Regions from separate parts of the Shewanella aegiceratis genome, predicted to be linked through region 1. Evidence: predicted binding sites of a transcription regulator. Region 1 holds the regulator's gene; the other holds the start of a gene.
The links. Region 1 encodes LexA, which represses DNA repair genes until DNA is damaged. Its sites were predicted from a motif close to TACTGTATNNNNATACAGTA; they were not measured.
Positions count from the first base shown of each region.

Region 2: a site for LexA is predicted at 935-954, ahead of dinB (DNA polymerase IV). Genes of this name have one in related genera too.

Region 1 covers NZ_CP080416.1:135,182-138,831, reverse strand. The annotation lists gene cysQ (3'(2'),5'-bisphosphate nucleotidase CysQ) at 1-13, opposite strand, end outside; gene nudE (ADP compounds hydrolase NudE) at 67-612, opposite strand; gene yrfG (GMP/IMP nucleotidase) at 710-1,375, shown strand; gene lexA (transcriptional repressor LexA) at 1,503-2,120, shown strand; gene K0H80_RS00625 (cell division inhibitor SulA) at 2,117-2,626, shown strand; gene coxB (cytochrome c oxidase subunit II) at 3,025-3,650, shown strand, end outside.
Region 2 covers NZ_CP080416.1:3,369,509-3,373,158, reverse strand. The annotation lists gene bfr (bacterioferritin) at 1-332, shown strand, start outside; gene bfr (bacterioferritin) at 343-810, shown strand; gene dinB (DNA polymerase IV) at 978-2,057, shown strand; gene K0H80_RS14650 (TonB-dependent receptor) at 2,928-3,650, shown strand, end outside.

The sequences.
Region 1 (3,650 bases):
CTTCTGGCTTCATCACAACTCCAACAGCCTACATCTGGCAATGCCTAATATGATAATTCGGATTAACTACTTTAGTTTTAGATGTTTCTGTGCCAAAAACAAGGCGCTAACGCTTCGAGATTCGGAAAAATCATCTTCTAATAACAGCTCAGACCACTGGCTCAATGGCCAGCGCACCACCTCTATGGGTTCGGGCTCATCACCCTGCAATCGACTCTCATACAGATCTTCGGCGACGAAGATCTGCATCTTGCTGGCAAAGTAGCCGGGCGCCAGGCTCAACTCCATCAGATGGGTCAGCTTACGCGCACCAAAACCTATCTCTTCCTGCAGCTCTCGGTTGGCCGCCTCCGCATGGGTCTCCCCGGGATCCACCAGGCCCTTGGGGAAACCCAGCTCATAGCTGTGGGTACCCGCCGCATATTCGCGTCCCAGCAATAGCTCCTCACCATGCACAGGCACCACCATCACGGCGCCACGGGCATTGCCCTTCATGCGCTCATACTGGCGCTCGACCTGGTTCGAAAATTTTAAATGCACCTGCTCTATCTGAAACAGACGGCTCTGGGCAACAACTTCAGCATGTAGGATCTGCGGCTTTTTGTCCGGCATGAAACTTCCTGATAAAAATGGCGTTTGCTTAACCACTCAATCTTACTATGATGGGCCTAATCCACAACTCAAACCAAGGAATTTTTTTACTCGCTTTATGTTTCCCTGGAATAAGATAGATACCGTGCTGCTGGATATGGACGGCACCCTGTTGGATCTGCATTTCGACAACCATTTCTGGCTTAGCCTGGTGCCTCAGGCCTTGTGTGAACAAAGGCAGATCTCAAAGGCCGACGCCCAACAACTGGTGGAGGATGCCTACGCCAAGGTGTTCGGCACCCTGGAGTGGTATTGCCTGGAATATTGGCAACAGGAGCTGGGTTTAGACATCCTGGCTTTGCACCACACTCTGGTGGACAGGATCCAGCTGCGTCAGGACAGCATGCCCTTTCTCACCGCTCTGGCCAGACACAGCAAGCGGCGCATCTTGGTCACCAACGCCCATCCCCACAGCCTGGCGCTGAAACTCGAGCACACAGATCTAGCTAACGGGCTCGACGAGATGCTCTCGAGTCACGCCACCGGCTATCCCAAGGAACACCCACAATTTTGGCGTCACCTGTTTAATGAGTTTTCCCTGGATCCCAGCCGTTGCCTGTTTATCGACGACAGCGAGCCCATACTACAGGCAGCCAAGCAGGCTGGCGTCGGCTACCAGCTGGGGATCAAGAATCCCGATAGCCAGAAGCCTCACAAGCAGTTTGCCGACTTCCCGGCCATCGACGATTACCATCATCTGCTGCTCTCCCTTGAACAGACGTAACTCGGCTAATCAATCACGCTGTAGGCGCTAATCGCTTGATGGGATTGGGAGAAAATCTGGTTAATACTTGCACTGTATAAAATACTGTATATACTGACAGGTACTGTATGGAAAGACAGGATTAATCATGAGACCCTTAACCCCGAGACAAGCCGAGATTTTAGATCTGATAAAACGCAATATTGCCGACACGGGCATGCCGCCTACCCGTGCCGAGATTGCGCGTCGATTAGGCTTTAAGAGCGCCAACGCCGCCGAAGAACACCTCAAGGCCCTGGCAAAGAAAGGCTGCATAGAAATCATGCCCGGCACATCACGTGGCATCAAGCTGACCCAGGAGGAAGAGCCTGAAGATCTCGGCCTGCCCCTCATAGGTCAGGTGGCCGCCGGTGAGCCCATCCTGGCCCAGGAGCATGTGGAACAACACTATCAGGTTGACCCTAGCATGTTCCGCCCCAGCGCCGACTTCCTGCTGCGCGTCAGGGGTGACAGTATGAAAGATATAGGTATTCTCGAGGGCGATCTGCTGGCGGTACATAAGGTCGAACAGGCAAGAAACGGCCAGATAGTCGTGGCGCGCGTGGAAGATGATGTAACGGTTAAACGCTTCGAGAAGCGTGGCAGCACCGTCTATCTGCATGCCGAAAATGAAGAGTATTCCCCTATCGTGGTGGACCTCACCACCCAGAGCCTGAGCATCGAAGGCCTGGCCGTCGGCGTTATTCGAAATGGAGACTGGCAATGAACAACCTAATGGGCATGGCGCCACGCCATCCAGGGCTGTGGGTCGATCTCGACAGCTCACTGAAGCGCGGCGATGGCAACACTATCTCGACTACGGCAAGTTCGACCCAGGGCAAGCAAGAGCTGCAGGCTCTCACTCCAGAGCTAGCCAGACTCAGTCAGCAGGGGCAATGGGTGGTGTTGATCAGCCCACCTAACATAGGCTACAAACAGATGCTGGCCGACGGCGGTGTGCGTATGGATCGCATCCTCTTGGTACACACCAAGGATGAGGTCGAAACCCTGTGGGCGATGGAAAAAGCCCTTACAAGTGGTACATCCAGTGCGGTGATCTGCTGGGCGCAAACCCTGGATGCCCGTGACAGTCGTCGCCTACAGATAGTTGCCAAGAATACTCGCGCCCTGGGGGTGGTGATCGAAGATGCGAACGGTCACTTACCTGCCAACCCTTTTCCCCAAGAGGATCTCGGCGGCCAGACCTTGAGTCTGTTCAGTTCGCTGCACTGATATTCCGCGCTCTACCTTTCCATACAGACGCCCCGCAAGGGGCGTTTTTGTGTCTGTTTTGTCTAGCAAAATAAAATAAAAGTGATCTTGATCAATATTTAAACAGCCATTAAGTTAGTAAGAGATATCAACGATTATTTGTTATATCGCACAATTTGGTTGTCGGCTTGAGCGGCGAAAATGAACCTGTATTACCTCGCCCACGGAAGCTGAAATTGGTCTGATATATTCAGCCGTAAGTGCAAGCGTGGTCACCACCAGCAGAACAAGAGATTCACCACCGACGCACTTTGAAGTCATCGTTGCTTTTTTGGGAACTGAAGAGTTTGCATAGAGCCGAGACATACTGTGTGGCTCTTCTTTGTAGTTGCCTTCGCAATTGACAGAGGAGAAGTCTAGTGAAGCAAGTGTTGTGTTGTTTGCTGGCGTTGCTATTTACGCCCACCATACTCGCAGCAGATATGCCCCTGAACATGACATCAGGGGTCACAGAGATCAGCAATAAGGTGTTTAGCCTTCATATGACGATTCTCTATATCTGTTGTGCCATAGGCCTAGTCGTCTTTGGGGTGATGATCTACGCCATCATCAACCATAGGCGCTCTAAGGGTGCCGTCGCGGCAAACTTTCATGAGAGCACTAAGGTAGAGATCGCCTGGACGCTCGTTCCCTTTGTCATCTTGATCCTCATGGCCATCCCGGCCACCAAGACCCTCATCGCCATGGAAGATCCCAGCAATGCCGATCTCACCATCAAGATCACTGGCTCCCAATGGAAATGGCACTACAGCTACTTCGATCAAGACATCAGCTACTACAGCCTGCTGGCGACCCCCAGAGAACAGATAGAAGGTAAGGAGACCAAAGGCGAACACTATCTGCTGGAGGTCGACAAGCCACTGGTATTGCCGGTTAATCGTAAAATCCGCTTCCTGATGACCTCGGAGGATGTGATCCACTCCTGGTGGGTACCGGCCTTCGCGGTAAAGAAAGATGCTAACCCAGGCTTTATCAACGAGGCCTG
Region 2 (3,650 bases), 1.3 Mb from region 1:
CGATCAAAGATATGAAGCATGCCGACAAGCTGATCGAGCGGGTGCTGTTTCTCGAAGGCCTGCCTAACCTGCAACAGCTCGAGAAGCTGCGCATAGGTGAGAACCCGGAAGAGATGTTGCAATGCGACAAGACCATGCTCGAAGAGCAGTTGGTCGAGCTGCGCAGCGTGATCGCCCTGTGTGAGACGGAGCGAGACTATGTGAGCCGCGAGATCCTCGAAGACCTGCTCGAAGATGAGGAGGAGTATCTGGACTGGATCGAGGCGCAGCAAGATCTGATTAAGATGACGGGCATTCAAAATTACCTGCAGTCGCAGATGGAATCTGAATAGGGAGAGAAGCATGAAAGGCAATCAGGAAGTGATCGACACCCTCAACAAGCTGCTTACCGGTGAGTTGTCGGCGATGGATCAATACTTTGTTCACGGCTTGATGTACGAAGACTGGGGGCTTAACGAGCTGCACGAGCGTATCTCCCACGAGTCTGACGACGAGCGCGAACACGCCAAGAAGCTGGTGCAGCGGATTCTGTTCCTCGAGGGCACGCCAGATGTCGCCAGTCGCGAGGCGCTGAACATAGGTAAAGATCCCCAGGAGATGCTGCAGAACGATCTCAACTATGAGTATCAAGTAGCGGCCAACCTGCGTGAAGCCATCGCCCTGTGCGAGGAAAAGCAGGATTACGTCTCCCGTGAACTGTTAGAGGTCTTGCTGGAAGAGACAGAGTCTGATCACATGTACTGGCTAGAGAAGCAGCTGGGCCTCATGGACAAGATAGGTCTGCAGAACTACCTCCAGTCTAAAATGTAATAGACTGAGCCGATATAATGCATTAGCCATTCGGCGCCACGAAACAGAGATAAAGCCACCTTAGGGTGGCTTTTTGCTGCCCGTCATCTGACGCATAGCTGCCGTTCATCGCGAAGTGATTGAATACTGTTTAAATGTACAGTATTCTTGGTGGTGGAGGTATTAAGGTGAAAAAGATTATTCATGTAGACATGGATTGCTTCTTCGCGGCGGTCGAGATGCGTGATTTTCCCGAGCTTAGGGGCAAGCCCATTGCCGTCGGCGGCCGCAGCGATCGCCGCGGCGTCATCAGCACCTGTAACTACGAGGCGCGCAAGTTTGGCGTGCGCTCGGCTATGGCCTCCGCCTATGCTCTCAAGCTCTGCCCGGATCTCATCTTGGTGCCAGGGCGCATGTCTGTCTACAAGGAGGTGTCGGCGCAGATCCGTGAGGTGTTTGCCCGCTACACTGAGTTGATCGAGCCGTTGTCGCTTGATGAAGCCTATCTGGATGTCAGCGAATGCACCCAGCATCAGGGCTCGGCCACCTTGATCGCCGAGGCGATTCGCCGGGAGATCTTCGAGGCGACCGGGCTCACCGCCTCTGCTGGCATCGCGCCGGTGAAGTTTCTGGCCAAGATAGCCTCGGACCTTAATAAGCCCAACGGTCAGTATGTGATCACTCCGCAGATGATCCCCGAGTTTGTGAAGACACTGGCGCTGATTAAGATCCCCGGTGTCGGCAAGGTGACCGCGGCTAAGCTGGAAACCATGGGGCTGATTACCTGCGCCGACGTGCAGGCCTCTAGCCGTCAGAGCCTGATGGAGGGCTTCGGTAAGTTTGGTAGCGTGCTCTATGACAGGGCGCAGGGGATAGACCCCCGCGGCATCTCCCCCCACAGGGAGCGGAAGTCTGTCGGCGTCGAGACCACCCTGGCCAAAGATATCTACACCTATGAGCAATGCCAGGCGGTGATGCCTCAGCTTATTCAGGAGCTGTCCGGGCGTATCAGTCGCAGCGCCAAGTCGCGTCGCATTCACAAGCAGGTGGTTAAGCTAAAGTTCGACGACTTTAAACAGACCACCATAGAGCAACGTAGCGACGAGGTCTCGGTGAAGTTGTTTTACGACCTGCTTAAACAGGCGCTGGAGCGCCGCGCGGGTAGAGGCATTCGCCTGCTGGGTGTATCGGTCGGGCTCGAGAGCGAGGCTGTGGGGGCCGGGCTGGATGAGACCGAGCATGGGGCGCAGATGGATCTCGGGTTTTAGCGTTAACCCTATTAACCCTATTAACCTAATTTAGCTCGTAGCTTGGACGGTTATTGCACCTGATTAGATTTTTGAAGCTTTACCCTTCATGGCAATCTAACGCCTGCCCGGCGGGTGCAGTACATGGAGGTACCAATGTCGTGATCACATGGATGTGAAGGAACGACGTATGTGCAAGCACACTTTTGACATGGTGAGTGAAGCGCAGCTTCGCGCTCGCGAACGAGAGGCATGGATGCCGAACTGGCATTTAAACACGGATGTTATTTGAATATGTCCCTATACGCTCCGCGGCGACGTCCTGTCGCCGAGGGTCAAAAGCCTGCTTACACCTGTATCTTCTATCTCTTCGATTTGACCTTTTTTATTTCCAATGGTTTGGCGCGAATTGACTTTAACTCTTTGTAACAGCTCCGATGAGCTTGGTGGTTTGGGCCATCTATGGGGCTGTTTTCCTCTCTCTTTCACTACGTTTGCCCAGGTGTAATAGAGCTAGCTTTGCCTAAAAAACGAGCCCCTACAAGGGGTAGGGGTTTTTAGGGGAGCTATGGGGGCAGATGAATGATTCATCATCACCATTATGAATGTTACACAATCATTATAATAAATTTAAAAATTGGTAACGCGCTCCATATACTCGATTCTTACAGTCTTTGCTTATGTTTGTGGCCTGATGTACCGCGGGGGGAATAGGTGCTATGGCAATAAATATTGCAGTTAGTGCAGGACTCGGTAAGGAGGTGCGGCTGATTTCCACATCGCCAACATCCTAATAAATATAAAACGTAATAAAGGAAGGATAGGATGATGGAAAAATACATTAAACCCAATCACTTATTACGCTCCCGAGCAGCAGTAAGTCGGAGCAACATGAAGCTAAGTTGTTTGGCCATGGCGGTTTTTGGGGCTATTTCAGGTCAAGTTTTTGCAGAGGAAGCGCAGGCGCCAGAAGAAGCGAAAGAGCAGAAGGCGAGCGCGTTTGAAGTCATCGAGGTGACGGCGCAAAAACGTGTACAACGTATGCAAGATGTCGGCATCGCGATCTCCGCGTTTAAAGCCGATGAGCTAGAAGATCTCGGTGCCTATCAGGCGTCGGCTCTGGCGGAATTTATCCCTAACATGGAGGTCGCCGTCTCAGACGATAGCGGCATCCCTATTTTCGTGATCCGTGGTGTGGGTCTGCAGGACTACAACACCAACAACACGCCTAATACGGCCGTGGTCGTCGACGACGTCTATCAGCCCTATGGCATCTATAGCGCCTTCGCCATGTTCGATACCGATAGGGTAGAGGTGCTCAAGGGGCCTCAGGGCGGTCTGTACGGACGTAACTCTACCGGCGGCGCCATCTCTTTCTCTTCCAAGCGACCAGAGCTGGAGACCACGGAAGCCAATGTGGCGGTGGATTATGGTAACTATAATTCGCTCAACATCCGCGCCGGTGCCAGCCTGCCCCTGGGTGAGGTCGCCGCTGTGCGCCTCGCCGTGCAGTCAGAGACCAGCGACGGTTACTACTACAACACCTATCTGAGTCGCGATCAGGGCGGCAAAGATAAGCAGCAGGCACGCTTCACCCTGCACTATGAGCCAGCC